2 regions of the Rhodococcus antarcticus genome follow, and region 1 is predicted to be linked to the other one. Evidence: predicted binding sites of a transcription regulator. Region 1 holds the regulator's gene; the other holds the start of a gene.
What was found. The regulator LexA, encoded in region 1, represses DNA repair genes until DNA is damaged. The targets are predictions, from matches to a motif close to CGAACANNTGTTCG.
Positions count from the first base shown of each region.

Region 2: the regulator LexA is predicted to act here: its motif matches at 11,964-11,977, upstream of RHODO2019_RS09890 (SAV_6107 family HEPN domain-containing protein).

Region 1 is NZ_CP110615.1:1,081,318-1,096,219, forward strand. Features, by position in the region: gene RHODO2019_RS05320 (FAD-binding oxidoreductase) at 1-606, opposite strand, end outside; gene RHODO2019_RS05325 (FAD-linked oxidase C-terminal domain-containing protein) at 596-2,080, opposite strand; gene dapF (diaminopimelate epimerase) at 2,355-3,209, shown strand; gene hflX (GTPase HflX) at 3,286-4,836, shown strand; gene RHODO2019_RS05340 (hypothetical protein) at 4,873-5,907, shown strand; gene lexA (transcriptional repressor LexA) at 5,912-6,673, opposite strand; gene RHODO2019_RS05350 (LysM peptidoglycan-binding domain-containing protein) at 6,894-7,367, shown strand; gene nrdR (transcriptional regulator NrdR) at 7,652-8,104, shown strand; gene RHODO2019_RS05360 (vitamin B12-dependent ribonucleotide reductase) at 8,205-11,069, shown strand; gene RHODO2019_RS05365 (glycosyltransferase) at 11,369-12,505, opposite strand; gene RHODO2019_RS05370 (hypothetical protein) at 12,737-13,642, shown strand; gene RHODO2019_RS05375 (NADPH-dependent F420 reductase) at 13,652-14,356, opposite strand; gene RHODO2019_RS05380 (hypothetical protein) at 14,412-14,585, opposite strand; gene RHODO2019_RS05385 (hypothetical protein) at 14,633-14,902, shown strand, end outside.
Region 2 is NZ_CP110615.1:2,068,054-2,082,955, reverse strand. Features, by position in the region: gene RHODO2019_RS09945 (glycosyltransferase 87 family protein) at 1-1,068, opposite strand, end outside; gene RHODO2019_RS09940 (alpha-(1->6)-mannopyranosyltransferase A) at 1,126-2,703, opposite strand; gene crtI (phytoene desaturase family protein) at 2,790-4,313, opposite strand; gene RHODO2019_RS09930 (polyprenyl synthetase family protein) at 4,313-5,386, opposite strand; gene metF (methylenetetrahydrofolate reductase [NAD(P)H]) at 5,550-6,437, shown strand; gene RHODO2019_RS09920 (CDP-alcohol phosphatidyltransferase family protein) at 6,430-7,035, shown strand; gene RHODO2019_RS09915 (glycosyltransferase family 2 protein) at 7,023-8,123, opposite strand; gene RHODO2019_RS09910 (DUF3153 domain-containing protein) at 8,132-8,851, opposite strand; gene RHODO2019_RS09905 (carotenoid biosynthesis protein) at 8,856-9,659, opposite strand; gene RHODO2019_RS09900 (phytoene desaturase family protein) at 9,656-11,260, opposite strand; gene RHODO2019_RS09895 (GNAT family N-acetyltransferase) at 11,314-11,823, opposite strand; gene RHODO2019_RS09890 (SAV_6107 family HEPN domain-containing protein) at 12,097-12,507, shown strand; gene RHODO2019_RS09885 (class I SAM-dependent methyltransferase) at 12,551-13,372, shown strand; gene dinB (DNA polymerase IV) at 13,399-14,715, shown strand; gene RHODO2019_RS09875 (SCO2097 family morphological protein) at 14,860-14,902, shown strand, end outside.

The DNA of each region.
Region 1 (14,902 bases):
GGCGGCGAACGCACGGCCGGCGCCCTCGGCGTCCAGCCCGTCGGCCACGACCCAGCGGGTGGACTCGGGCAACGGGTGCAGCCGGAACCACGCGTCGGTTATGACGCCCAGCGTGCCGCGGGAGCCCGTGTACAGCTTGCCCAGGTCGTAGCCGGCCACGTTCTTCACGACCTTGCCGCCGGAGTGCGTGACGGCGCCGTCCGAGCGCACCGACGTGGTGCCGATCACGAGGTCGCGCACGGTGCCGTACAGGTAGCGCCCGGGCCCGGAGAGGTCGCCGGCGAGCAGCCCACCCACGGTCACGCCGTCCACGGGTGCGCTCAGCGCGAGGTGCTGACCGGCGCCGGCGACCGCGGCCTGCAGGTCGCTGAGCAGGGTGCCCGCCTGCACGTGCACCACGAGGTCGCCAGCCGAGTGCTCGAGCACGCCGTCGAGGCCCCGCAGGCTGAGCACCTCGTCGGTGTCCGGTCCCGGCAGCCAGTCCACCGTGGACCGGTTGCCGACCGGGAGCACCGTGCGCCCGGCCGACGAGGCCGCGCGCAGCACGTCGCACACCTCGTCCACGGTGGTGGCCGCGTGCTGCACCGGCACGGACTCAGAAGGCATCGGCGAGACCTGCCTGCACGAGCGGGTGGGCCTCGGTCCGCCGACCCGGCACCTCGCCGCACAGACGCGGCGTCGGGAACACCTTGCCGGGGTTGGACAGCCCCTTCGGGTCGAAGGCGCACCGCACGCGCTGCATGGTGTCGAGGTCGTCCTCGGTGAACATCTTGGGCATGTGCTTCGCCTTGTCCGAGCCCACGCCGTGCTCGCCGGTGATGGAGCCGCCGTGGCTCAGGCAGAGGTCGAGGATCCCGCCGGAGACCTCCTCCGCCCGCTGGGCCTCGCCCTCGACACCGTCGTCGAAGAGCACCAGCGGGTGCAGGTTGCCGTCCCCGGCGTGGAACACGTTGGCCACCCGCACGCCGGCCGCGTCGGCCAGCTCGCCCATGGCGCTGAGCACCTCGGCCAGCTTGGTCCGGGGGATGACGCCGTCCTGGACGATGTAGTCGGGGCTGATCCGGCCCACGGCGGCGAACGCGGACTTGCGGCCCTTCCAGATCAGCGCGCGCTGGGCGTCGTCGGCGGCCACCCGGATCTCGAAGGATCCGTTGTCGCGGCAGTGCTGCTGCACGGCGGCGAAGGTGTGCTCCACCTCGGCGACCGGCCCGTCCAGCTCGACCACCAGCACCGCGCCCGCCCCATCGGGGTAGCCGCAGTGCGTGGCCGCCTCGGCCGCCTCGATGGCCAGGGCGTCCATCAGCTCTATGGCCGCGGGCACCACGCCGGAGCCGATGATGGCGCTCACCGCCGCACCCGCGGCGTCCGTGCTCCGGAAGCCGGCGAGCAGCGTCTGCACCGTCTCGGGCTTGCGCAGCAGGCGGACGACGACCTTGGTGGTGATGCCGAGGGTGCCCTCGCTGCCCACGAACGCGCCCAGCAGGTCGTAGCCGGGGGTGTCCCGGGTGCGACCACCGAAGGTCACGAGCTCGCCGTCCGGGGTCACCACCTCCACCCCCAGCACGTGGTTGGTGGTGAAGCCGTACTTCAAACAGTGCGCGCCCCCGGAGTTCTCGGCCACGTTGCCGCCCACCGAGCACACCTGCTGGCTCGACGGGTCCGGCGCGAAGTACCAGCCCTGCACCGCCGCCGCCTTGGTGACGTCCAGGTTGATCACCCCGGGCTCGACGACGGCGAGCTCGTTGGCCACGTCCACCTCGAGGATCCGTCGCATCTGGCTCGTCACCACCAGGACGCCGTCGGCGTGCGGCAGCGCCCCGCCGGAGAGCCCGGTGCCCGACCCCCGCGCCACGAACGGCACGCCGAGCTCGTGGCACACCCGCACCACGTGCTGCACCTGCGCCGCCGTCTGCGGCAGCACCACCACGGCGGGGGTGACCCGGTAGTGGGCCAACCCGTCGCACTGGTACGTGCTCAGCCGGGTGGGGTCGGTGATGATGGATCCCGGGGCGAGCTGCTCCGCGAAGCGGTGGGCGAGCTGCGCAGCCGGGACGGGGGGAGCCAGAACGGCGCTGTCCATGACGGTCTCCTGGTGGGTCAGTGCATCCGGGCGTGGGCGGGCACGGAGGGGGTCTCCGGGAGCTCCCGGCCCGGCGCAACCACGACCGCGACCGCGACCGCGGCCGGCAGCTGCAGTGCCATCAGAACTCCTCCCGTCTCGTGCATGTTTCGCATCGTGGAACTGGCGGACCTCTGAGTGAAAACGTAGTGCTCCCGGCGTGACCTGCACAACAGGTCCGGGCAGTGTGCGCCGCCGGACCGACAGGACGGGAACGAACGGTCGCCCGCCTAGCATGGGATCCGTGGACGACGTGGGGTTCGTGAAGGGGCACGGCACGGAGAACGACTTCGTGCTGCTCACCGACCCCGACGGCGAGCTCGACCTGACCCCGGCCCGGGTGCGGGCGCTGTGCGACCGCCACCGCGGGCTCGGCGCCGACGGCGTGCTCCGGGTCGTCCGGGCCGGCGCGCTCGGCGAGGCGGTCGCCGAGGGCATCGCGCCGCAGGACTGGTTCATGGACTACCGCAACGGCGACGGCTCGGTCGCGGAGATGTGCGGCAACGGGGTCCGGGTCTTCGCCCACCACCTGCACGCCGCCGGCCTCGAGGTCCGCACCGGGTTCGTCATCGGCAGCCGGGCGGGCGCACGACCGGTGATCGTGCACGCTGCCGGTGCGGTGGGCGACGTCATCGTCGAGATGGGGCCGGCCCGCGAGGGCGGCACCAGCACGGCGACCGTGGGCGGGCGGCACGTCGAGGGTGTGGTGGTCGACGTCGGCAACCCGCACCTGGCCTGCGTGGTGGACGACGTCGCGGGCCTCGACCTCACGAGCCGGCCGGAGTTCGACCACGACGTCTTCCCGCACGGGGTCAACGTCGAGCTGCTGACCCCCCTGGTGGACGGGGCGGTGGACATGCGGGTGCACGAGCGCGGGGTGGGGGAGACCCGCTCCTGCGGGACCGGGACCGTGGCCGCGGCGCTGGCGGCCCTGCACCACGACGGACGCAGCACCGGTGAGGTGCGGGTCCACGTGCCCGGCGGCGAGGTCCTCGTCCGCATCGGGGGTGGACGGAGCTCGCTGCGCGGTCCGTCGGTGCTCGTGGCCCGCGGCGTCCTGGACGCCGCGTGGTGGGCCGCCCAGGTCTGACGCGTCCACCCCCCGCGTCCGCCCATGGAGTAATGACGTGCGCACCTGGAGCGGTGCGTGGGACCATGGAACGCACATGACGAACTCTGCGACGCGGTCCGACCACCACGAGCCCGACCGCCACCCCGACACCGACCTGCCCGAGAGCGCACGGGCGGAGGTCTACCTCGACGACCTGCTGCTCGACGGCCTGCCCGCCGGTCCCGCCCCGCGAGGCACGGCCGACGACCCGTCCACCGGGGACATGCAGCTCGAGGAGCGGACGTCGCTGCGCCGTGTCTCCGGGCTGTCCACCGAGCTCGCCGACGTCACCGAGGTGGAGTACCGCCAGCTCCGTCTGGAGCGGGTGGTGCTCGTCGGCGTGTGGACCAGCGGCACCAGCGCCGAGGCCGACGCCAGCATGGCCGAGCTGGCCGCGCTCGCGGAGACCGCCGGGTCCGAGGTGCTCGAGGGCCTCGTGCAGCGCCGCAGCACCCCGGACGCCTCCACCTACATCGGATCAGGCAAGGCCAAGGAGCTGCGCGACGTCGTGGCGGCAACCGGTGCGGACACCGTGATCTGCGACGGCGAGCTCACCCCGGCCCAGCTCACGGCGCTGGAGAAGGTCGTCAAGGTCAAGGTCGTCGACCGCACGGCGCTGATCCTGGACATCTTCGCCCAGCACGCCACGTCCCGTGAGGGCAAGGCGCAGGTCGAGCTGGCCCAGATGCAGTACATGCTCCCGCGGCTTCGCGGCTGGGGTGAGTCGCTGTCCCGGCAGGCCGGTGGAGGCACCGGTGGTGGCTCGACCGGCGGCGTGGGCACCCGTGGTCCCGGGGAGACGAAGATCGAGACCGACCGTCGACGGATCCGGTCCCGCACCTCCAAGCTCCGCAAGGAGATCGCAGGGATGCGGCAGGCCCGGGAGACCAAGCGCGACAGCCGCCGCCGCAACGAGGTCCCCTCCGTGGCCATCGCGGGGTACACCAACGCCGGCAAGTCCAGCCTGCTGAACGCCCTGACCGGGGCCGGCGTGCTCGTGCAGGACGCGCTGTTCGCCACCCTGGACCCCACCACCCGTCGCGCCGAGCTGCCCGACGGTCGCGAGTACGTCCTCACCGACACGGTGGGGTTCGTGCGCCACCTGCCCACCCAGCTCGTCGAGGCCTTCCGCTCCACCCTGGAGGAGGTGGCGCAGGCGGACCTGCTCGTGCACGTGGTGGACGGGGCCGATCCGTTCCCCGAGGCGCAGGTGGCTGCCGTCCGCCAGGTCCTGGTCGAGATCGCCGACGAGCGCAGCACCACCCTGCCGCCCGAGCTGCTCGTGGTGAACAAGATCGACACGGCCGACCCGGTGATGCTGACCCACCTGCGCAACCTCATGCCTGACGCGGTGTTCGTCTCCGCGCACACCGGGGAGGGTGTCGCCGCGCTGCAGGCCCGGCTCGTGGACCTGCTGCCGCACCCGGAGATCGACGCCGAGGTGCTGCTGCCCTACCAGCGGGGTGACCTGGTGGCCCGGGTGCACTCCGAGGGTGAGGTGCTCAGCGAGGAGCACACCCCCGAGGGAACCCGTCTGCACGCCCGGGTGCGGGGTGACCTGGGCGCGGTGCTGGCGCCGTTCGCGGTGGCGGCCACGCCCGCCTGACGCCTGCCCGCCGGGCCACCTGGAAGACTGCCGGACATGCTGCTGCCCGCCCTGCTGCTCGCGCCTGCGCTGCTGCTGACCGTCTCGACGGTGGGCCCTCCCACCCCCGGCACGCTGTGCACGCCGTCCGACGCACGGCTGGCGGAGCTCTCGGCGCTGGGTGTCCGTGCGGGGACGGTGCTCGCGACCGGGGACGGCGACGTCACCGAGGTGCTGGCGCTCGACCCGGCGAGCTGCGCGGTGACGGGGACCCTCGACGTGGGGCTCGACCTGCGTGACGTCGAGGACCTGGCGGTGGCCGCCGACGGGACGGTGTGGCTGGCCGACACCGGGGACAACCGCAGGACCCGCGACACGGTCGCCCTCGTCTCGGTGGGTGAGGCAGGGGTGCCGTCGGGCCTGCACCGGCTCAGCTACCCCGACGGCCCGCACGACGCCGAGGCCCTGCTCCTGCAGCGCGACGGACGGCCGGTGGTGGTGACCAAGGCCGTCTCCGGCACTGCAGGGGTGTACGCGCCGGACGTCCCGGTCGACCGGCTGGCCGAGCCGGGCCCGACCCCGATGGCCCGGGTGGGACAGGTGCGCATCGCCGCGACCGACACCCCCGGCGGGCCGGTGGGTTCGCTCGGGTCGGTGCTCGTCACCGGAGGAGCGGTGAGCACCGACGGGACGGTGGCGGCGCTGCGGACCTACACCGACGCCTACCTGTGGTCGGTGCCCGACGGAGACGTGGTGGATGCGCTGGCCAGCGACCCGGTGCGCGTGCCGCTGGCCGGCGAGCCGCAGGGCGAGGCGGTCGCGTTCACCGCGGACGGTGCGCTGCTGAGCGGATCGGAAGGCCCGGCTGGAGTGCTGCCGGCGATCCGGACCGTCGTGGGCGCGACGGGGCTCGCGGTGGTCGCGCCCGCCCAGACCCCCGGGGCCACCACGCCCCCGGCGAGCGACCAGCCCGCCCCGGCGAGCGACGGGAGCGGGCTGGAGCGGTGGCAGGCCGCGGTGATCGCCGTGGTGGTCGCCGGTGCCGTGGTGTGGCTGGTGGGCCGGCTGCGCAGGGCGGGCCGTCGCCGGTAGCTGCTCAGAGCTTGCGCATCACCGTGACGACCTTGCCGAGGATCGTCGCCTCGTTGCCCGGGATGGGGGTGAACGCGGGGTTGTGCGGCATCAGCCAGACGTGGCCGTCGCGGCGCTTGAACGTCTTGACCGTGGCCTCGCCGTCGATCATGGCCGCCACCACGTCCCCGTTCTCGGCCACGTTCTGCTGGCGCACCACCACCCAGTCACCGTCACAGATGGCCGCGTCGACCATGGACTCGCCGACGACCCGCAGCAGGAACAACGAGCCCTCGCCCACCAGCTCCCGGGGCAGCGGGAAGACGTCCTCCACGGCCTGCTCGGCCAGGATCGGCCCACCGGCCGCGATGCGCCCCAGCACGGGCACGAAGGTGGGCGTGGGCATCGAGTCGTGGCGGGCGGCCTCGTCCGGCTGGGCGTCCCCGCTCTCGACCTGCGCCGCGAGCGCGGCCGCGGCCAGGTCCTCCGGGGTGCGCACGTCCACGGCGCGGGGACGGTTGGGATCGCGCCGCAGGAGCCCCTTGCGCTCGAGGGCCTTGAGCTGGTGGGACACCGAGGAGGTGGACGTGAGGCCCACCGCGTCGCCGATCTCCCGGACGCTCGGCGGGTAGCCGCGCAGCTCGACCGACTCGCGGATGACCTCGAGCACCCGCCGCTGCCGGGAGGTGAGCCCACCGGCGACGGAGGTGACCTCGGCGGCGGCCGGAGCACCGGCCGCTCCGCCGACGTCCGCCGGGCCTGGCTGCTGGCTGTCCTTGCTGCTCATGGTGTGACGCCTCCTGCTCTGCGGTCCTGCGCCGACGCGGTTCCGACGGTGCCGAACGTAGCGGGGGAGGGGTTCCCGTTCAAACACCTGTTCGATCGACACGCCGACAGATCTCGTTTTTGTCGGACCGTCCTGGTAGACATCGCCCAGACGTTCGATCGAACGGGTGTTCGAGATGTGCGCCCGCACTGGATCGGGTGACCGACCGACGGAGGATGACATGACTGTTCTCGCTGACACCACACCGCTGGGCACCGGCGGCTGGACGCAGGGCTCGAGCGAGGCGCCACCGGTGCGGCGGCGGGCCGTCCCGCGGCAGCAGGCGCTGCGGCGCCCCGGCGGGCGGCCGCTGTCCTACTCCGGCGCTCCGGCCCCCGTCCGTGTGTCCCGTGCGCCGCACGCGCCCACGCGCGTGCAAGTGCGCCGGCGCCGCCTGGCGGCGTGGGTGGCGATCTCGGTGCTCGGCGTGGCGGCGGTGGCCGGGCTCGTCGCGCTGCGCTCGGCGGGGGCCGACGCCGTTCCGGTGGCCACCTCGGTGGTCCAGGTGCGGGCGGGGGAGAGCCTGTCCGAGCTCGCCGGCCGGGTCGCTCCGGGTGCGCCGACGTACGCGGTCGTGGAGCGCATCGTGTCGCTGAACGGGTTGTCGGGTGCCGTGGTCCGGCCGGGTGAGTCGCTGGTCGTGCCCGTCCGCTGATCACGACGTCGGCTGGTCACGTCCGCGGTCCCGCCCCGGCGTGCCCGGCGACCGCTGCCTCGACACGCTCGGGTACCTGCGGGAACGCGGTTTCCCTGCGTGTCACTTGCGCGGAGTCTTGGGTGCGCCTACCGTCCGGACCACAACATCTAGTGCTTACACCGTTGTAGTTCATCCACAGGTTGGGTCCGGTTGTCCACCGGAACTCACAGGCGCACGGGGAGTTGTTCACCGCACGGTCCACAGGGCCGGTGGACAACCTCGACTCGAGAGGGGGTCCGGACGTGCACTGCCCGTTCTGCCGGCACCCCGACTCCCGGGTCGTGGACTCCCGCGAGGCCGACGAGGGCCAGGCCATCCGCCGCCGCCGGTCGTGCCCCGAGTGCAGCCGCAGGTTCACCACGGTGGAGACCGCCGTGCTGGCCGTCGTCAAGCGCAGCGGGGTGACCGAGCCGTTCAGCCGCGACAAGGTCGTCCGCGGCGTCCGACGCGCGTGCCAGGGAAGGCCCGTCGACGACCACGCGCTCTACCTGTTGGCGCAGCAGGTCGAGGAGCAGGTGCGAGCCGGTGGTTCCGCCGAGATCCCCAGCCACGACGTCGGCCTGGCCATCCTCGGGCCGCTGCAGGACCTCGACGAGGTCGCCTACCTGAGGTTCGCCTCCGTCTACCGCTCCTTCACCTCCGCCGAGGACTTCGAGAAGGAGATCAGCCAGCTCCGTCACCACCAGTCCGGCTGAAACCGGACCCGCACGTCGCTCGACCCGCACGTCGCTCGAACCGCACGTCGCTCGAACCGCACCGCCGTCCCCGCAGCACACCAGGAAGAGGAACCACTCGATGACCGAGACCGTCGGAGCCGACACGGCCAGCAGCTCCTCCACCCGAGGGCACGGCGAGACCGCCGAGTCCGGCCGCAAGCTCGGCCTGCGCGTCGAGCGGATCTACACCACCGAGGGCGTGCACCCCTACGACGAGGTGACCTGGGCGCGACGTGACGTGGTCATGACCAACTGGCGCGACGGCACGGTGAACTTCGAGCAGCGCGGGGTGGAGTTCCCCGAGTCGTGGTCTCTCAACGCCGTCAACATCGTCACCAGCAAGTACTTCCGTGGGGCGGCCGGGTCCGACACGCGCGAGCAGAGCCTGCGCCAGCTGCTGGACCGGGTGGTCACCTCCTACACCGCGGCGGGCCTGGACAACGGCTACTTCGCCAGCGAGACGGACGCGGAGATCTTCTCCCACGAGCTCACCTGGATGCTGCTCCACCAGGTGTTCAGCTTCAACTCTCCCGTCTGGTTCAACGTCGGGACGCCGTCCCCGCAGCAGGTCAGCGCCTGCTTCATCCTCGCGGTCGACGACACGATGGACTCGATCCTCAACTGGTACAAGGAGGAGGGGCTGATCTTCAAGGGCGGCTCGGGCGCGGGGCTCAACCTCTCGCGCATCCGGTCCTCCAAGGAGCTGCTCTCCTCCGGTGGCACCGCGTCCGGCCCGGTCAGCTTCATGCGTGGAGCGGACGCCTCGGCCGGCACCATCAAGTCCGGTGGCGCCACCCGCCGCGCGGCGAAGATGGTCGTGCTCGACGTGGACCACCCGGACATCCAGGAGTTCGTGGAGACCAAGGCGCGTGAGGAGAACAAGATCCGGGTCCTCCGCGACGCCGGGTACGACATGGACCTCGGTGGCAGCGACATCACCAGCGTCCAGTACCAGAACGCCAACAACTCGGTCCGCGTCAACGACGAGTTCATGCGCGCGGTGGAGACCGGCGGTGACTTCGGCCTGCGTGCCCGTGGCACCGGTGAGGTCATCGAGACCGTCGACGCCAAGAAGCTTTTCCGCCAGATCTCGCAGGCCGCGTGGGAGTGCGCCGACCCCGGCATCCAGTACGACGGCACGATCAACGACTGGCACACCTGCCCGGAGTCCGGGCGCATCAGCGCGTCGAACCCCTGCAGCGAGTACATGCACCTGGACAACTCCAGCTGCAACCTCGCCTCGCTGAACCTGATGAAGTTCCTGGACGACGACGGCAGCTTCGACGCCCAGACGTTCAGCAAGGCCGTCGAGGTCATCATCACGGCGATGGACATCTCCATCTGCTTCGCCGACTTCCCGACCGAGCCCATCGGTGAGACCACCCGTCGGTTCCGCCAGCTCGGCATCGGCTTCGCCAACCTCGGTGCGCTGCTCATGGCCACCGGACACGCCTACGACTCGGAGGGCGGTCGGTCGCTGGCGGCGGCCATCACCTCGCTGATGACGGGCACCGCCTACAAGCGGTCGGCCGAGCTCGCCGGGGTGGTCGGCGCCTACGACGGCTACGCCCAGAACGCCTCGGCGCACCAGCGCGTCATGCGCAAGCACGCAGCGGCCAACGACCTGCTCCGCACGGTCGGGCGCTCCGATGCCGCCGTGCACGAGGTGGCCACGTCCGCCTGGCAGGACGGGCTCAAGATCGGTGAGCGCAACGGCTGGCGCAACGCCCAGGCCAGCGTGCTCGCGCCCACCGGCACCATCGGCTTCATGATGGACTGCGACACCACCGGCATCGAGCCGGACTTCTCGCTGGTCAAGTTCAAGAAGCTGGTCGGCGGCGGATCCATGCAGATCGTGAACCAGACGGTGCCGCGAGCGCTGGCGTCGCTGGGCTACCAGCCCGAGCAGGTCGAGGCGATCGTCGAGCACATCGCCGAGAAGGGCCACGTCCTTGACGCACCGGGCCTGCGCCCGGAGCACTACGAGGTGTTCGACTGCGCCATGGGCGAGCGGGCCATCGCCCCCATGGGGCACGTGCGCATGATGGCCGCGGCGCAGCCGTTCCTCTCCGGCGCCATCTCCAAGACGGTGAACATGCCGGAGACGGCCACCGTCGAGGAGGTCGAGGGCATCTACTTCGACAGCTGGAAGATGGGGATCAAGGCGCTGGCCATCTACCGCGACAACTGCAAGGTCGGCCAGCCCCTCTCGGCCGGCAGCACGGGCTCGGCCTCCTCGGACAAGACCGCCACGGCCGCGGTCGTGCACGCCGGACCCACGCGCAAGCGTCTGCCTAAGAAGCGGACCGCGCAGACGGTCTCCTTCGCCGTCGGTGGCGCCGAGGGCTACCTGACCACCGGCTCCTACCCCGATGGCGGGCTGGGCGAGATCTTCGTGAACATGAGCAAGCAGGGCTCGACCCTCTCGGGCGTGATGGACGCGTTCTCGCTGGCCATCTCCATCGCGCTGCAGTACGGCGTGCCGCTGGAGACCTACGTCGGCAAGTTCGTGAACAACCGGTTCGAGCCCTCGGGCATGACCGACGACCCGGACGTCCGCATCGCGACCTCGGTGGTGGACTACCTGTTCCGCCGGATCGCCCTGGACCACCTGCCGGAGGAGAAGCGGGCCCAGCTCGGCATCTACTCCGCCGCCGAACGCTCCGCCCAGGTCGCGGCGACGGACTACGGCACCGGTGCGCCGGCCGAGATCGACGTGGAGGGCCTGCGCTCGAGCGTCGGCACCGCACCGACGGTCAACGCCAAGGAGGTCGCGGTGGCCAGCCCGGCACCGTCCTCGGTGGGCTCCACGTCCGAGCTGCTCGAGGCGGTCACCGGCTTCGCCACCGACGCGCCGCTGTGCTTCACCTGCGGCACCAAGATGCGCCCCGCCGGCAGCTGCTACGTGTGCGAGGGGTGCGGCTCGACCAGCGGCTGCAGCTGAGTCCGGCGCGTTCGCCCCGTCCCCGAACCGGGGGCGGGGCGTTGCGCCGTGTGCGGATGACGCGGTCCGCCGTGGCCACCGCAGCGTGGTGCGCGGGTCCAGCGGTGCCGTGAGCGTGCAGGCCCGGTCGTGCGCCATCCGTGGCGTGCGGGTTGCGTCCGGTGGACGTTGCTCGACGCGCTGACGTCCCTTGTCGGCCGGAGCGACGCCGCCGTCCGCCGTTGATCAACGCTCGTCCTGCCCGGGGCCGATCGGCAGCAGACCGCCGCGGAGCTCCCGACGCGCCGAGGCCGGCGGCCTCACGCCCGCAGTCGGTGCCTCGCGACCTCCTCCAGCGCGTCCACCAGCCGCGCCGGCGCCGGCATCCCGGCCATCTCCCGCTGCACCTCCTGCGCGGCGCACCGCAGCCCGGGGTCGCGGACCAGGTGGGAGAGCACGTCGGTGGTGATCTCCCGCACCGGGACCGCCAGGGCGGCACCCCGCGCGGCCAGCAGCTCCGCCGTGGACCGGCGGTCCCCCGCGCCCGGCACCACCAGCTGGGGCAGCCCCGCCGCGAGCGCACCGAGCGCGCTGCCCGCCCCACCGTGGTGCACGAGCGCGGTCGCGTGCGGCAGCACCTGGTTCAGCGGCACCCATCCTGTGCGCCGGACGGAACCGGCCAGACCGCGGTGCGCGGCGTGGCCGCGGGGTCGGACCAGCACCACCTCTGCGTCCAGGGCGACGGCCGCAGCGGCCACCGCACGGGCGGGGTCGGCACCCGATGCACCCGGCGCGGTGCTGCGGCTGACCACGATGCGCGGGCGGTAGCACGGGCGCCGCAGCCACTCGGGGGCCTCGCCGCCGGCTTCCGGTGGCACGGCGCGCAGCGGGAGACCGGCCCGCGGGCCGACCACGCTGCGCGGCGCCACGGTGAGGACCAGCGCCGGCGCGGGCAGGTCGTCCAGCCCGTGGTGGTGCAGGGCGGCGCGCAGGGCCGGTGAGGTGAGGGTGGCCGCGACGAGCGCGGGACCGTCGGCGAGGCTGTTCTCCTGCAGCACCGCGGGCACCCCGAGCCGCGCAGCGGCCACCGCCCCCGCCACGGCGAGCGGTTCGTGGACCACGAGGTCGGGTCGCCAGCGCCGCGCGAGGTCCACCACGGCGTCCACCAGCCCGGCGTTGACCCGGCCGAACAGCTCGCCGACCACGGCGGTGCCCGCCCGACCACCGCGCTCGCGCACCGCGGAGCCGGGTCGGCGCAGCACCACGCCCGCCGTCACACGTCCGAGGTGAAGGCCGCCGGCCACGTCGTCCACCGGCAGACCTCGGGTGTTGACCTCGGTGACACCGCCGCCGCAGGCCACCCGTACCTCGTGACCGGCCTCCCGCAGCGCCACCGCCAGGGGGACCAGCGGCAGCACGTGGCCCAGGAGCGGGGCCGCGACGACGAGGATCTTCACGCCCCCACACCACCCTGGTGTGACGCGAAACACAAGTCCTGGGGGTGGGCGGGTTCGGTGTCGGCACCGCCACGGGCTGGCCGCGCGGGGGAGGGGACGTGGGCGGGGTTCCACCGCGGACCTCGCCACGGACCCGGCCGCGCGGTGCGCGCGGCTGCCGGTGCGGTCGCAGCAGGCTCGGGCGGTCCTCCCCACACGGTCCAGGGCGCGCAGAGCGGGGAGACTGGAGCCATGGGTGCCTACGACGAGCTCGCGACCACGGGGCAGGCGGGGGAGCTGACCACCGAGCTGCTCCGCCAGCTCGTGCTCGCCACGGTGCGGACCCGGGGGTTCGTCGCGCCGGCGACCCACACCGCGTGGACCCCGGACGCGGTGGACGAGACCATCTCGCAGCTCGTCGGGGCGCCCGGCACCGGTTTCCTGCTGACGTGCTGGGCCCGGGCGGAGGACGACGCGACGCTGGCGGCGGTGATGGCCGACCTGGTCGGGTCGCTGCTGGAGGAGGCCGGCACCGGGTGGTCGGCGGCGGAGGTGGCCCGTCGGCTGGACACCGCGGTGCTGCCGGGCGACCCGGGCCTGGAACGCACCTCGGAGCCGACCGGCTGGGGGCTGCCGGGTCAGGCCCGGTGGGACCCGGCGCGCCGGCCGGAGGTGGTGACCGCACTCGCGGCGGTGGCGGTGCAGACGCGCGGCCGCACCGGCATCGCCACCGTCCCCGTGCTCCGCGCGCTGGGCCACGCCGCGCTCCAGGCCGCCGGGGGCGCGATGACCACGGCCGAGCTCGCCGGGCTGGTGGTCGACCGGCTGGCGCCGGCCCGCCGCCGGCCACCGCGCCCGGTGCTCATGGACGGGGTGGGGGAGTCGGTGTCCCCGCTGCTGGACGGCCCCGAGCCGGGGCTCGTGGTCAACGACACCGCGGAGGAGATCTGGGCGTCGCTGACCTCCCTGGAGCGCACCCTGGTCCCCCACCTCGGCCTGCCGGTGGCCGAGCTCGCCGCCGTGGTCGAGCTGCCCGGTGCGATGGCCGAGGTGGCCGCCGACGGGCTCGTCGAGCGGCTGCGCGCGGCCTGCACCGACGACGAGCGTGCGGCCGAGGTGCTGGTGCGGCTGCGCGTGCTGTGCACCGAGCGCCCCTGAGCGCCGAGGTCAGTGGCTGTCGAAGTAGGCCTTGCCGCGCTCGGCGATCGCGGCGGCCTGCTCGGGGGTGGTGTCGGCGTAGCGGGTGGCGGCGGCGAGCTCCTCGCGCATGCCGTGCACGTCCTGACCGGTGACGTACGCGGCGGTGTCGCGCTGGAAGCGCCAGCCCTCGGAGAGCGCCCCGGCGTCGACCACGTCGAAGCCGAGCTCGTTGACGAGCCCCTGCACGGTCACCTTGGCGTCGTCGGAGTCCCCGGCGAGGGGCAGCGCGCGGCGGTCGGGCGAGCCCTCGGGCCGGCCCTGGGCGCCCAGGTGACCGAAGTAGATGTTGTTGAACACCTTCACCACGTGGCTCTCCGGCAGGTGCGCCTGCAGCAGCTCGCTGGTCGTGGTCGACTCGTCGTCGAGCTCGGGGATCTGGCCGTCCCGCTCCGGGTAGTAGTTGTTGGTGTCGATCACGACCTTGCCGCGCAGCGGCTCCACGGGCACCGTGGCGTAGGCCTTGAGCGGGATGGTCACGACCACCACGTCCCCGGCCTCGGCCGCCTCCTGGGCGGTGGCGGCGCGCGCCCGGTCGCCGAGCTCGAGGACGAGGGCGCTGAGGGTCTCGGGCCCCCGCGAGTTGCTGAGCACCACGTCGTGGCCCGCCTCCAGGAAGAGCCGGGCGAGAGTGCTGCCGATGTTGCCGCTGCCGATGAAGCCGATGGTCGTCATGGCTGGTCGAACACCGCCCCGGGACGGGGTGTTCCGCGACGGCCGCGCGGCTGGGCTACTGCGGCGGAACGGCGGGTCCCTGGTGCGCGGCGGCCACCCGCTCGTGCAGCCGGGAGCGGATCTCCTCCGGGGTGTACGCGCGGCGCTGCCGCTCCGAGCGCACGGTCATCGCCCCGCTGGCGGCCACCCCGACCACGCTCGCGAGCCCGATGATCTTCCAGAGCCTCATGGGGCGAGGTTACGTCGACGGAGGGCGTGCGTCAGTAGGTTGGCCCGGTGCCCCCTCGCCGCCGTGCTCCCGGCACCGTCCTGTCGCTCGACGAGGCCGTGGGCCTCACCCGCACCGGTGACGTGTGGATCTTCCGCGGCCGCTCCGGCGCCGACCGCGCCATCCAGGCGCTCACCAACGCCCCGGTGAACCACGTGGGGATGGCGGTCGTGGTCGACGACCTCCCGCCGCTGATGTGGCACGCCGAGCTGGGCCGCTCGCTGCCCGACGTCTGGACGGGCGCGCACCAGCGCGGGGTGCAGCTGCACGACCTGCGC
Region 2 (14,902 bases), 990 kb from region 1:
GGGGGCGATCGCGAACACCAGGAACCCGAGCACCCCGAGCACGGCCGCGGCGCGGGAGCGGGTGGCGAGCACGACCAGGCCCAGGACCAGCAGCGCCGGCATGGCCCACACCCAGTGGTGCGACCACGAGACCGGGGAGACGAGCAGGCCGACCACGCCGTTGAGCACCAGCACCAGGGCGGGCAGACCGGCGCGCTGGGCCCGCCGCATGGCCTGGAACCCGACGGCGACGGTGACCAGGGAGAGCAGCACCCACAGGATCGAGGTAGCGGTGCCGGTGAGCCCGGCGCGGGCCAGCACGCCCTGGATGTTCTGGTTGGAGGCGTAGGTGAGCTGGCCGATCCGGTCGGTCTCGAAGATCGAGGTGGTCCAGTACTGCACGGAGTCCGACGGGGCGAGGACGAAGCCGGCGGCGGTGACCAGCGCACCGCTGGCCGCGGCCGTGGCGGCGGACCGGTAGTCCTTGCGGACGAGGAAGTAGAGGACGAACACGGCCGGGGTGAGCTTGATGGCGGCGACGAGGCCGACGAGCGAGCCCCGCGGCCACGGCGTGCGCGGGAGCAGGCAGTCCGCCGCGACCAGCGCCATGATCATCACGTTGACCTGCCCGTAGCCCATGGTCGAGCGGATCGGCTCCAGCCGGGCGGTGAGGGCGAAGGCGGCGGTGAGCAGCCACCACCACTGCGGGCTCCGGGCGCGCACCCCGACCAGCTGCAGCACCACCACCAGGGTGGCGACCACGAGGGCCAGGGTGAGCACGGCCCAGACGGCGTTGGCGGCACTCAGCGGCAACCAGGCCAGCGGGCTGAGGATGACCGCCGAGATGGGCGGGTAGGTGAACGCGAGCGGGTGGCCGATCTGGGTGGGGAACGGCTGGGCGTAGAGGTCGATGCCGTCGAGCCACGCCCGGCCGCCGGCGCGGTAGACCTCGAGGTCGATCCGGTACGCCGTGGGGTGGAACAGGTAGGAGACCAGCACGGCGAGCGCGCCGACCGCGGCCAGCACCCGGAACCACCGCGTGCGACTGGCCCGGGTGAGGGCGTCGGCGACGACGGTGGACGAGGGCACGGCGGGGCTCCTGGGTCGAGGGATCGGGAGGTCGGGGGTGGGCGTGGCGCGGGACGTTCAGGCGGACGTGGCGGCCGGGGTCCCGTCGCGCCCGGGCTCGGCGGCGGCGGGCCGGGCGCGCAGGTGCAGCGGGTCCACCCGGACCAGGGAGACCGCGACGAGCACCGCGACGGCGGTGCCGACGACCAGGTCGAACGGGCTGTACAGGCCCATGTTGCCCGGCGGTCGGAAGATCAGCAGCAGCCACGTGGACACCCCCGCGAGGACGCCGAGCGCCCGCGGGCTCCAGGCCAGCGGGGCGAGGAAGGCCAGCGGCCACGAGTAGTACCAGGGCAGCGCCGCGGGGGAGAGCACCACGACGGCGATGAGGGCGACGGCGAGGCCACGGACCGCGTCGGTGGACGTGCGACGGCTGCGCCACCACACCACCACGAGGACCACGACCAGCAGCGCGGCGAACACCAGGCGGGTGACGGGGAGCAGCCGGTCGCTGCCCCAGCCGGTGAGCCAGGAGGTGGAGGGGCCGAGGAGCTGCGCCACCGCGGTCGGGGCGGAGAGCCAGTTCACGATCTTGCTGGAGCCGGCCAGCGCGCTCAACCAGCCGATGCCCACCCCGGCGACCAGCGAGGCGACGGCGAACACGGCCACGAACACTGCGGCCCCGGCGGCGGAGGTGCGCACCAGCAGCGGCAGCAGCGGTGCCTCCCCGGACGTGCCCTCGCGGGCCGCGTGCTGCTCGCGCAGGTGGGCCACCCAGATCCACACGACGAAGGGCAGCGCCAGTCCTGCGGAGGCCTTGACCCCGACGGCCAGGGCGATCACGGCGATGCCGGCGACGTGCTCGCGGTCGAGGGCGAGGGCGACCCCGGCGGCCATCAGCCCGACCATGAGCATCTCGTTGTGCACGCCGCCCACCAGGTGCACGAGCACCAGGGGGTTCATGGCCCCGAGCCACACCGCGGCACCGGCCCTGCCGCCGAGGTGGCCCGCCAGCCGCGGCAGGGCCCAGACGAGCATGGCCAGCCCGGGCAGCATGGTGAGCCGGATGAGCACGGTGCCCCAGACCACGCTGTCCCCGGTGATCCGGGTGACGCCGTCCGCCACGAGCAGCCACACCGGGCCGTACGGCGCGGGCGTGGTGGACCAGATGCTGCTGACGTTGTCCAGCAGCGGGCCGGGGTTCACCACCGGTCCCACGGCGTAGGGGTCGAACCCGTCGCGCAGCAGGGCACCCTGGGCGAGGTAGGAGTAGACGTCGCGGCTGTAGATGGGTGAGGCGACGAGCATGGGCACGACCCAGGCGGCGATGGTGGTCCGCAGCCCGGCCGCGCTGATCCGCTCCGCGAGCACGAGCCGCCCCACCCGCACCCAGGCCAGCAGCATGAGCCCGACACCCAGGTAGAGCAGCGCCATGGACAGCTGCTGGCCGTGCCCGAAGCGCATCCACGACAGGTTGAGCCGCTCGAGGAACGGGTCGGTGACCCGCAGCGAACCCGCGCCCGGGGAGGCAAGGGTGATGAGGGCGCTGCCCACCACGCCCAGCAGGGCGGGCCGACCGGCGGGGCCGCGCACGAAGGAGGCGGCCCTGCTGCGGGTGTCGGCCCCCCGGGCGGGCGCCGTCGTGGTTGCGGACATCACCCTCCATCATGCCCCACCCCGGGCGCGCGACCGGGTCGCGGACCTCCGCCGTGACCGACCTGTGTCGCAGCCCGCGCGCCGGTCTAGCCCCCGGTGACCCGCTGCGCGGCCAGCCGTCCGGAGATGAGCACGGTGGGCACGCCCACCCCGGGGGTGGTGCCGCAGCCGGCGAGCACCGCGTTGGTCAGCCCGGGCACCAGGTTGCCGCGCCGGAACGGACCCGTCTGGGCGAGGGTGTGGGCCGCGGAGAACGGGGTGCCCGCGCCCATCCCCTGCTCGGCCCAGCTCGCCGGGGTCACCAGGTCGCGCGGGGTGAAGTGCTCGGCGATGCCGGTCCACCCGCGACCCTCCATGACCTGGAGCACCTCGTCGCGGTAGGCCGGGCCGACCGTCTCCCAGTCCAGCGGGGCAGCCTCCAGGTTCGGGCACGGTGCCAGGACGTAGCAGAGCTCCTGGCCCTCCGGTGCGAGGGACGGGTCGGTGTGCGTGGGCCGGGTGACCAGCAGGGACGGGTCGCTCATCAGCCGGCCCCGGCCGGGCTTGGCGATGATCTCGTCGAACGTCTGCTCCCACGCCGCGCCGAAGTCGATGGTGTGGTGGGCCGGCTCCGGCCAGCCCGCGGCCACGTCGCTGGGCACGGAGCCGTGCACCACGACGCAGGACGGCGCCCACCGCGTGCCGGCGCGCCTGCGGTGCGGGTGCCCGAGGAGCGCGTCGGTCAGCGGCAGGTCGCCGGTGAGCACGACGGTGTCGCAGGCCAGCCGCTCGCCGTCGGCGGTGTGCACGGCGGTGACGCGGTCCCCGGCGCGCTCGAGGCGGGTCGCCTCGGTGCCGAGCCGGATCTCGCCGGACGCCCCGGTGATGGCCTCGCCCATCGCGCGGGCCACGGCGTGCATCCCGCCCTGGGGGAAGTACACCCCGGCGATGGTGTCCATGTAGGCGATGACGCCGTAGGCCCCCAGCGCCGACTGCGGGGGGAGCCCCGCGTAGAGCGCCTGGAAGGAGAACAGCCGCTGGGCGCGCTCGTCGGGCAGGAAGCTCGCGACCTTGGGCCCCAGCCGGCCGAAGCCGCCGAGGCGGGCCAGCCGGGCCACGTCGCTCAGGGCGGCGCGCGAGGACACCATGTCCAGCGGGGAGTCGAAGCTGGAGCCGATGAAGCGGCCGATCTCGACGTCGTAGAGCTCGGTCAGCCAGGCGCGCAGCCGGCGGTAGCCCGCGGCCGTCGGGGCCCCGGCCTTCTCCCGCAGCTCGGCCTCCATGGCGTCGGGGTCGCTGTGCACGTCGAGGTGGCTGCCGTCGGCGTAGCGCGCGCGGTAGGCGGGGTCGAGCTTGGTGAGGGTGACCATCTCGCCGAGGGAGCGACCCACCGCCCCCAGGGCCTCGTCGAACAGGTCCGGCATGGTGAGCACGGTGGGGCCGGTGTCGATGGCGAACCCGTCGACCTCCGTGCGGCCCATCCGCCCGCCGACCTGGTCGCCCCGCTCGACCACGGTGACGCGGCGACCGGCGCCGAGCAGGTGCAGGGCCGCGGCCATCCCGGACAGCCCTGCCCCGACGACGACGACGTGGTCGGTGGGGCCGGACACGGTGCGCAGGGCGCGGGCCATCAGGAGGTCCTCTCGGTGGCGGCGCGGGCCATGGCGTGCAGCTCGGCGCGCGCCGTCGGCTCCACCGGCGCCGCGTCCAGGGCCGCGAGCCCGCGCTGGGTGAGCTCGGCGATGCGGTGCTCCACCGCGGTGACCGCACCCAGCTGCACCAGGTGCTCGCGCAGCTCGTCGACCTCCGAGGGCTCCAGGTCGCGACCCAGCCCGGACCGCAGCGCAGCCCCGGCGGGCGAGTCCTTCTCGTCGGCGGTGCGCAGCGCGAAGGACAGCAGCAGCGTGCGCTTGCCCTCCCGCAGGTCGTCACCGGCGGGCTTCCCGGTCACCGCGGGGTCGCCGAACACGCCCAGCAGGTCGTCGCGGAGCTGGAAGGCCACGCCCACGTCGGTGCCGAAGGCGCGGTAGGCGTCCACGACGTCCTCGGGGGCGCCGGCCAGGGCAGCCCCCAGGTGCAGGGGGCGCTCGACGGTGTACGCCGCGGTCTTGAACCGGGCCGTGCGCAGGGCGGCCTCGGGGCTCTCGTCACCGCGCACCTCGGTCAGCACGTCGAGGTACTGCCCGCCGAGCACCTCGGTGCGCATGGCCTCCCACACCGGCACGCACCGCTGCAGGGCCGGTGCACCCAGCCCGGCGCCCCGGAGCATGTCGTCGGCCCAGGCCAGCGCGAGGTCGCCCAGCAGCACCGAGGCGGCCAGCCCGAAGCGGTCGGAGTCGCCGCGCCAGCCCTGCTCCTGGTGGTGGCGGGCGAAGGCCACGTGCACGGTGGGGTGGCCGCGGCGGGTGGCGGAGGCGTCCATGAGGTCGTCGTGGACCAGGGCGCAGGCCTGGATGAGCTCGAGCGCGGCGCACGCCCGGAGCACCGCAGGGGCGTCCGTACCGCTCGGGTCGCCGCCCGCCCCCCGCCAGCCCCACCAGGCGAAGGCGGGGCGCACGCGCTTGCCGCCGCGCAGCACGAAGCGCTCCAGCTCGGCGACGGCCGAGCAGAACAGCGGGTCGACGCGGGTGGTGGAAGCGCGACGGGAGTCGAAGAACGAGGACAGCTCCGCCGCCACGGCCTCCGGCAGTGCGGGCACGATCATGGCCCCACCGTAGGGGGGGCGGGTGCCGGTCGCACGGCGCGGGACGGTGAGCACCGGCACGCCGCAGCACGGGGCGCCGCCCGGGTGGCGCACTTATGCTCCCGGCGTGACCAGCACCAGAGAAGCCCCGTCGACGACCGAGCCCCCGTCGGTGCTGCAGCGGATGGGTGAGGGCCGCACCCGGTTCTCGGTGGAGTTCTCCCCGCCCCGTGACGAGGCAGGCGAGGCCCAGCTGTGGCGTACCGTCCGCGAGCTGGAGCAGCTGGACCCGGCGTTCGTCTCCATGACCTACGGCGCCGGAGGTTCCACCCGGGACCGCACGGTGCGCATCACCGGCCGTCTCGCCCGGGAGACCACCCTGCTGCCGGTGGCGCACCTCACGGCGGTGAACCACTCCGTCGAGGAGATCCGCAGCGTGGTCGGCGCCTACGCCGACGCCGGGATCCGCAACGTGCTGGCCCTGCGCGGCGACCCGCCGGGCGACCCGCTGGGCAGCTGGCAGCGCCACCCCGAGGGTGTCGAGCACGCGGCCGAGCTGGTGGCCCTGCTGCGCGGTCTGGGCGACTTCACCGTGGGCGTGGCCGCCTTCCCCGAGGGCCACCACCGCTCGCCGGACCTCGACACCGACGCCGTGCACTTCGTGGAGAAGCTGCGCGCCGGTGCCGACTACGCGATCACCCAGATGTTCTTCCGGGCCGAGGATTACCTGCGGCTGCGCGACCGCGTGGTGGCGGTGGACGCCGAGCAGGGCGCCAAGCCGATCGTGCCCGGGATCATGCCGGTGACCTCGCTGCGCTCGGTGCACCGGATGGCCGAGCTGTCCGGGCAGCAGGTGCCCCCCGAGGTGGTCGAGCGCCTGGAGCGGGCGGCCGGGACCGGGGAGACCGAGGACCGTGAGGCCGTGCGCGAGGTGGGCGTGCAGGTGGCCACCGAGCTGGCCGAGCGGCTGATCGCCGAGGGCGTGCCCTGCCTGCACTTCTACACGCTCAACTTCGCCCGGGCCACGCGCGAGGTGCTCGGCAGGCTGGGGCTCGCGACCGCCCGTGCCTGAGCGGGCGGACTGGTCGCAGGGCCACCACGGGATCGACCCGGACGAGGTGCCCTTCGTGCGCGGGTGGCTGCGGGTGGTCGACCTGGCCTGCCGCCCGCTGGTGGCGCTGCGGGTGCCGCCGGACGCCGTGACGGCCGCGGGGCTGCTGTTCTCCCTGGTCGTGCCCGTCCTGGCGGGTGCGGGACTGCTCGGCTGGGCCGTGGCGGCGGTCCTCGTGAGCGTGCTGCTCGACGGGCTCGACGGGGCCGTTGCGCTGCGGACGGACCGGGTGTCCTCCTACGGCCGTGCGCTGGACTCCGCCTGCGACCGGGTCTCCGAGCTGGCGTGGTGGGTGGCCCTCGTGCTGGGGGCCGGGGTGCCGTGGTGGGCCGCGGCCGTCCTCGCGGTGCTGACCCTCGTCCCGGAGGCCTGGCGCGCCCGCACGGGTCGGCTGGGTGCGCTGACGGTGTGGGAGCGGCCGACGCGCACGATCCTGGTGGTGGTGGGCCTGGCCTTCGCGGGGCTGGACCTGGGCCGGGTCACCGGGCTGGTGGGTGTGGGGCTCGCGGTGGTGGGCGGCGGGCAGCTGGCGCTCGCGGTGCGGCGTCAGGGGAGCTGACGGCCCTTCCAGGTCAGCGCGCCCCGGCGGTGCCCCCGGTGGGAGTGCACGGTGAGCGCGGCCAGGACCAGCACGGAGACGGGCTGGGCCACCGAGTCCGGCCACCCGGGCGTGCCCGCGGTGCGCGCGGCGGTGGCGCGCGAGTCGGCCCCGGCCGCCCAGCCGAGCAGGCCCCAGGCGCGGGTGCGGCCGGAGCCCGCGAGCGCCGCCACGGCCGGCAGGACCTGGGTGAGACCGAGCAGCGCCAGCACGGCCGCCGACCCGGCCGGGGAGCCGAAGGCCGTCCACAGCGACTTGCCGTAGCCGTCCCGCACCTCCCGCGCGCCGTCGTACATCCGGCAGCGCGCCAGGGTCGAGCCGTCCGCCGGGGCGGTGCGGTGCCCGGCGCGCCGCAGGGCGCGGGCCAGGGCCACGTCCTCCACCACCTCGGCCGCGACGGCCCCGTGGCCCCCGACACCGGCGTAGGCGGCGGCGTCGACCACGAGGAGCTGGCCGTTGGCGGCGGCCAGTGAGGGGCGCCGGGAGAACTCGGCCACGCGCAGCGGCAGCGTGGTCAGCCAGCTCCACTGCTGCAGCGGCTGCACCAGGCGCTCGGCCACCGACCCGGCGAGCTGGGTCGGCCACGGGCTGACCAGGGCCAGCCGGTGCCGCCGGAGCAGCTCGACGGACGCAGCCACGGCGTGCGGGGCCAGCCGGACGTCCGCGTCGACGAAGACGAGAACGTCCGGGGTGCGCCCCTCCCGGGCCAGCTCGGCGAGGCGGTGGCAGGCGGCCGGCTTGCCCAGCCACCCGGGCGCGGGCGGACCGTGGCTCGAGGTGACCTGGGCGCCGCCGGCCCGGGCGCGGGCGGCCGTGGCGTCGGTGGAGTCGTCGTCCAGGACGAGCACGCGCAGCCGGGGCACGCCGACCTGGCGGCGGAGGTCCCCGAGCAGCAGACCCACGGTGCGCTCCTCGTCGCGGGCCGGCACGCACACCGTCACCTGCTCGTCGCAGCGCGGCGGTGCGGCGAGCGGCCGGCGCAGCAGCCTGCGGTTGGTCCGCGCGTGCACCGCTCCGGCGACGGCGAGCAGCGCGCCGGCCCGCACCACCCGGGAGGTCAGCGGTGGACCCGGCCCGGCCGGGGGGAGCGGTCGCGGGCCATGACGGCGATCACGGCGACGAGCAGGGCCACCCCGAGGACGACGCCGCCGAGGATGAGCGCCCACTGGGTGAAGCTGCGGGTGGTGGGGTCGTCGTAGCGGACCGAGGCCTGCAGCTGGTTGCTCTGGCCCACCTTCAGGGTGCCGCCCGCGGCCGTGGTCCAGGTGATGCCCTTGGTGCCGTCGGGCCTGCCGTTGGTGGTCGTGACCGGGGACGGGAAGCTGATCTTGATGGTGACGTCGGCGCCCTCCGCGGTGACGTTGGTGAGGTCGACGGTGCCGTCGAGGGTCACGATGTCCCCGGAGCGCCGCAGGGTCAGGGAGTACGCGCCGGCGCCGTCGGCGCTGAGCCCGGACAGCAGCTGCAGCTGGGCGAAGCTGAGGGCGGTGAAGCGGACGACGCTGCCGTTGTAGCCGTCCTGGGAGTACCGGTCCACGGTGACGGACGAGCTGAGTCCGGGCGGCACGGTCAGGGTCGGTGCGGTGCCGCCCCGGGGCACCGCGACCACGAGCTGCCCGGTCACCTCGTCGCTGGAGGAGACACCCATGGTCAGCTGGGCCCGCAGGCACCCGGTGAGCAGCGGCAGGGCCAGCAGCAGGACCGCCACCAGCGCGAGCGGTCGCCGCGGGGATCGGGGTGGGCGCGGGGCAGGTCGCAGGGTCACCGGAGGCAGCACCGGGTCATCGTGCCAGCCGCCCGGTCCGTGGTCGGTGAGCGCGCGGCGCGACGCGCCCGTAACGCTCGCGCCCCGACCCCAGCACGGCCAGCAGCGGGACCCCCAGCACGCCCATGCCGACCAGGCCGTACACGGCGGAGGCGGGCAGCCCGAGGAACACCGCGTGCGCCAGGGCCGAACCCAGCCACGTCCAGCAGAACAGGGCCACGGGCAGTCCGTCGCGCCGGGTGGGGACCTCCGTCGTCGGCAGCAGGGTGAGCAGCGCGGCCATCACCAGCGCCACCCCCAGCCAGCCGAGGTAGTTGCCCACCGGGACCGCGGGAACACCCGGCAGCCCCGCGTCCTGCTGCACCCAGGTCCAGCGACCGTCGGCCACCATCTGCGGGTCCAGGAACAGGTCCCAGCCGGCCAGGCCCACCGCGGCCAGGACCAGGCGGCCCCCGCGGCCGGAGCTCACCCGCTGCGCCGCGCACCAGGCGGGGTAGGCGCCCGCCGTCCAGGCCACCCCGATGAGCAGCGGCACCCCGGCGACCGCCGGCCCGAGACGACCCTGCGCGTAGGTGTACTCCCCGAACGGGAACGCGGTGGCGGTGCCGAGCAGCTCCACGGCGAACCCGCCCCCTGCGGTCACCAGGACGAGCGCGCCCGCCCAGCGCACCCCGCGGACCACGACGGCGTGCACCACCGACGCCGCGGCGAGCAGGAGCACCACCGCAATGCTCACCGCGTCGCGGGTCGAGCCGGCCGTCAGCGGGTAGGTGATCTGCACCGCGACCGCGGCCACCCCGAGAGCGCCGGCCGTCCTCACCGCCTGGCCACCACGGCGCGCCCGCCCGCGACCGCACGCCGCAGCATGCCGCCCCGGGCGTCGGCCAGGGCGAGGGCGGCGGCGCTGCGCCCGCTGGCGCCGCTGACCCCGCCGCCGGGGTGGGTGGAGGCGCCCGTGAGGTAGAGCCCGGCCGCCCCGGGCACCCGGTAGCCGGAGAGCTCCGGGGTCGGGCGGAACAGCATCTGCGACTCCAGCGACATCTCGACGTGCATCACGTTGCCGCCGCGCAGGCCGAGCTCGCGCTCCAGGTCCAGCGGGGTCTGCACGAGCCGGTGCAGCACCGAGTCGGCGAAGCCCGGTGCGTGGGCGTCCATCTCGGCCACGATCCGGTCGCCCTCGGCCTCCCCGACGCCGTCCCAGCTCCGTCCCCCCGAGAGCGCGTAGGGGTGCCACTGGGCCCACAGCGACACCTGCTGCTGCCCGGCCGGCACCGAGCCGGGGTCCAGCGAGCTCAGGCTCATGGCCAGCACCACGGGGGTGGGGGGCAGCTCGCCGGCCATTGCCGCGCCGTGCGCACCGTGCAGCTGGCGGCGGTCGTGCACCAGCAGCTGCAGCCCGTGCTCCACCGCCACCCCGGCCGGGGCGCTGGGGTAGCGCGGCAGCCCGGAGGTGGCCAGGCGCACGACCATGCCGATGCCCGGGCCCACCCGCACCTCGCGGCGCCAGCGCGACACCCGCTCCGGCTCCGGGTGCCCGCCCGCGGCGAGCAGGTCCAGGGTGTCCAGCACGTGGCAGCCGGCGACGACGGTGCGGGCCCGGTGCTCGGTGCCACCGGCCGTGCGGACCGTCCAGCCGTCGGTGCCGCGGTGCAGCGACGTGACGGCGTCGCCGAGGACCACGCGTCCGCCCAGGGACGCGAGCTTGGAGACCAGCGCCCGGCTCAGCGCACCGCTGCCGCCGATCGCCCGGCCGGGTGGGACCGCGTGCATCGCGGCCGCGAACCCGACCATGGGGGCGGTGGCCGCCGCCGAGGTGGGCGGGCCCGACTGCGCCCCGAACCACGCCAGGGCGGCGCGCAGGCGCTCGTCGTCGAAGGTCGCGTCGAGCAGGCCGTCGCCGGAGGTGAGGAACTCCCGGGACAGCCCGGCGGGATCGCCCCCGGTGTCCATCCCCCAGAACGCGCGGGCCAGGTGCCGCGGGGTGGGCGGGGTGGCGAAGCTGCGCAGCACGCGGGCGCTGCGCGGCCCCCAGGTGCCGACGAAGCGCCGGTACGCGTCGGCCTCGGCCGCGCCGCAGGCCGCCTCGACGGAGGCGCAGGTGGCGTCGAGGTCGCGGTGGAAGACGATGCCGGGGGCGTCCGACCCGGGGGGCGCGGGCGCGAAGGCCCAGGGGTCGCAGTCGGCGTAGCGCAACCCGTGCTCGGCCAGTCCCAGCTCCTCCACGATGCCGAGGTGCCGGATCATCAGGTGCGCCGAGGAGCCGCGGTCCACCTGGTGGCCGGGGAAGCGCTCGACGGTGGACACCGCGCCACCGGCGACCGCGTCGCGCTCGAGGACGGTGACGCCCCAGCCCGCCCGGGCCAGGTAGCACCCGGCGACGAGCGCGTTGTGGCCCGCGCCCACCACCACCACGTCCTGCACGGGCCCAACGGTAGCGGCGGCGGGGCCACCCGGCCCGGCGACGGCCGGCCGGCTCAGCCCAGCGGGAGGGATCGGCCGAGCACCGCGAACGGGCGCGGGTCGCCGGTGAAGCGGAAGTGCCGCAGGACGTCGCCGAACCCCGTGCGCCGGTACAGCCGCCAGGCCCGGTTGCCCTCCGCGTCGACCTCCGGGGTGGACAGCAGCACGCGACCCTCCGGCCGTCCCTCCAGCAAGGACAGCAGCAGCCGGGACCCCAGGCCGTCGCCCTGGGCCGCCGGGTGCACGTGGAGCTCGGTGAGCTCGAAGGTGTCGGCCAGCACCTGCTCCGTCTCGCCGGCGGGCCGGCCCAGGGCCAGCAGCCCGGTGCGGACCTCCTCCGACCACCACTGCCCGCGAGCGCTGCGGTAGCCGTACCCGATGCCGACCAGGGTGCCGGCGTCGATCGCGGCCACGGCGGCCCAGCCCGGCCGCAGGGCGTGCTCGGCCCACATGGGCGCCCGGTGCGCCTCGGTGCCCGGGGGGTAGTCCATGGCGGCGACGTAGACGCCGAGCGCCTCGCCCATCCGCTCCCGCAGCGCCTCGGGCGACAGCTCGACGACGTCCACGCTCACCCGCCCATCACACCACCTCCACCCACCGTTCCCCGCGACGACGCGGGTGTTGACGGGACCGGGGTGCGCCCGGCTATGGTCCAGCCGTGGTTCGAACAGGTGTTCGAACCATGGCTCCGGCTCCCGGGGCCGCCGCGAGGGAAGCGCGGCGGCCCCGGGTCCGGCGCACCCGGCCAGTGGCCGTGCCGAGCGGCACCGCAGTACCGACGTGGAGGGAGGGCCGACGTGACGGCACCAGCGGTGGACCTGCTGCAGCAGGCGGGGGACGGTCTCGCGGCCGCGTGCACGGAGCCCGCAGCACCCCGTCGCTTCGCGGCGGCGCACCTGGCCGCGCTCCGGGGGGCGGCCGCGGTGCTGGCCGCCCGTGCGGTGCCGACGTCAGGGCGCGAGCCGGGGCCGTCCCCGGCACCCTCCACCGGTGGCCGGCCGACCAGCGCGTGGGAGCTGCTGCGGGCCGTGGCTCCCGAGCTGGGGGAGTGGGCCCAGTTCTTCGCGGCGTGCGCTCCGGGCCCGTCGGGGCGGCCCCCTGCGGTGTCCGTGCGGGACGCCGACGACATGGTCCGTCAGGTGGAGCAGTTCCTGGCCCTGGCCGAGAACGCCGTGCGCGGCCGGGGACCACGTCGCCCAGATCGGTGAGGGCACCGGGGAACGCCGGTGTCGGCCACTACTGTGGGAGTCCGTGAGCACCCCCGGAGCACCCACCCCTGGAGCACCCTCGGCGCGCGCCAGCCTGCCGCCGGTGCCCGGCACCGACGCGAGCCAGGCCGGGGCCGGCAGCCTCGCCGTGCGCCGCGCCGTCCACCAGCTCGTCTGCCGGGCGGCCCACGGCGGCGCCCAGGGCTGCCGCGTGCTCGACGTCGGAGGTGGCTCCGGCGTCTGGGCCGTGCCGCTGGCCACCACGGGCTGCAGCGTGACCGTCGTCGAGCCCAGCCCCGACGCCCTGGCCTCGCTGGCCCGGCGCGCACGGGAGGCCGGTGTGTCGCACCTCGTCACCGGGGTCCAGGGCGACGCGGACTCCCTGGCCGACGCGGTGGCCGACGCGAGCGCGGACGTGGTGCTCGCGCACGGCGTGCTCGAGGTGGTCGAGGACGTCCCCGCGACCCTCGCCGCCCTCGTGGCCGCGCTCGCACCGGCCGGCGCCCTCTCGGTCCTGGTGGCCGGGCGCGCGGCGGCGGTCCTGCACCGCGCGCTCGCGGGCCGCATCGCCGACGCCCAGCACGTGCTGACCGACCCGGACGGTCGGGTCGGCCCCCGTGACCCGCTGCTGCGCCGCTTCGACGTCGCGGGGATCGAGGCCGCGCTCGTGGCCGCGGGTCTCGTCGTCCAGCTCGTGCAGGGCGACGCCGTCGTGAGCGACCTCGTGCCCTGGCCCGTGCTCGAGACCGCCCCCGGTTCGGCTGCGGCCCTGGCCGAGCTGGAGCTGCACGCCTCCTGCACCTCCCCGCTGCGCGAGATGGCCAGCCGGTTGCACGCCGTGGCCACGGTCGCGCCCCGCCCGTGAGCGGCTGACCGGTGGGGCACTGACGCGTGGGACGCAGCGGAGAGCTCGCCGACGCGGGCCGCCAGGCGCGACGGGAGCAGGACGCCTCCTCGGCGGTCGGGCCCGACGACACGGGGTGCACGGTGCTGCACGTCGACATGGACGCCTTCTACGCCTCCGTCGAGGTGCGCGAGGCCCCGCACCTGGCCGGTCTGCCCGTCGTGGTCGCCGGGGCCGGGGGGCGGGGCGTGGTGCTCTCGGCCACCTACGAGGCGCGGGCCTTCGGGATCCGGTCGGCCATGCCCGCGGTCCGGGCCCGTCGGCTGTGCCCCCGGGCCGTGTTCGTCCCCCCGCAGTTCCCGCTGTACACCGCCGCCTCGCGGACGGTCATGGGCATCTTCCGCTCCGTCACCCCGCTCGTGGAGCCGCTGAGCCTGGACGAGGCGTTCCTGGACGTGGCCGGCTCGTTGCGCCGGCTGCGGACCACCCCGCTGGCCCTCGCGCAGGACGTGCGGTCGGCGGTGCTCGCCGCGGAGGGCATCACCGCCTCGGTGGGTCTGGCCCGCACGAAGTCGATGGCGAAGATCGCCTCGGGGATGGCCAAGCCCGACGGCGTCATGGTGGTGCCGCTGGTCGAGGAGCTCGCGATCTTGCACGCCCTGCCCGTCTCGGCGCTGTGGGGCGTGGGTGCCCGCACCGCGGAGCAGCTGGCCGCGGTGGGTCTGCGGACGGTGGGCGAGCTGGCCGGCACGGAGCTGCGGGTGCTCCAGCAGTGGGTCGGCACGGCGAGCGGCAGCCACCTGCACGCCCTGGCCAACGGTCGCGACGACCGGGCGGTGGTGGCCGGGACGACGGAGAAGTCGGTGGGGGCCGAGGAGACCTTCAGCGTCGACGTGCACGACTCGGCCGTGCTCCACCGCGAGCTGCTGCGCCTGTCCGAGCGGACCACCGCGGGGCTGCGTCGTCGCGGGCTGCGCGCCAGGACCGTGGCGGTGAAGGTGCGCTACGCCGACTTCACCACGATCACCCGCTCGCGGACCCTGGAGGCGCCCACCGACGTCGCCCAGGAGGTGTACGGCACCGCGCGCACCCTGCTCGACGCGCTGCGTCCGCTGCCGCAGGCCGTCCGCCTGGTCGGCGTGCGGACCGAGCAGCTCGTCCGGGCCGCCCAGGTGGTGGAGCAGCTGCGCCTGGACGAGCGCGAGCACGGCTGGCGCGACGCCGAGCGGGCCGCCGACGCCCTGCGCTCCAAGTTCGGGGACGGAGCGGTCCGTCCGGCCACCCTGCTGGGCGGACGCGACGGTGCCCGACGTGCCCCGGAGCCCCCCGCAGCCCCCCGCGGCCCCCGTCCGGGTGGTCGCTGAGCCTCGGGAGGACAGGAGAATCCCCGTGCGGGTGGTAGGAGTTGAACTCTGCTCGTACGATGTGGGAAGGCGCCCGGGTCGGGCGCCTGTCGCCCCCGGAGAAGGGGCGGCCGCCCAATGCCTCTGTGCCGGGGGAGGGAAAACGTGCCACTCTCCGAGCACGAGCAGCGCTTGCTGGACCAGATCG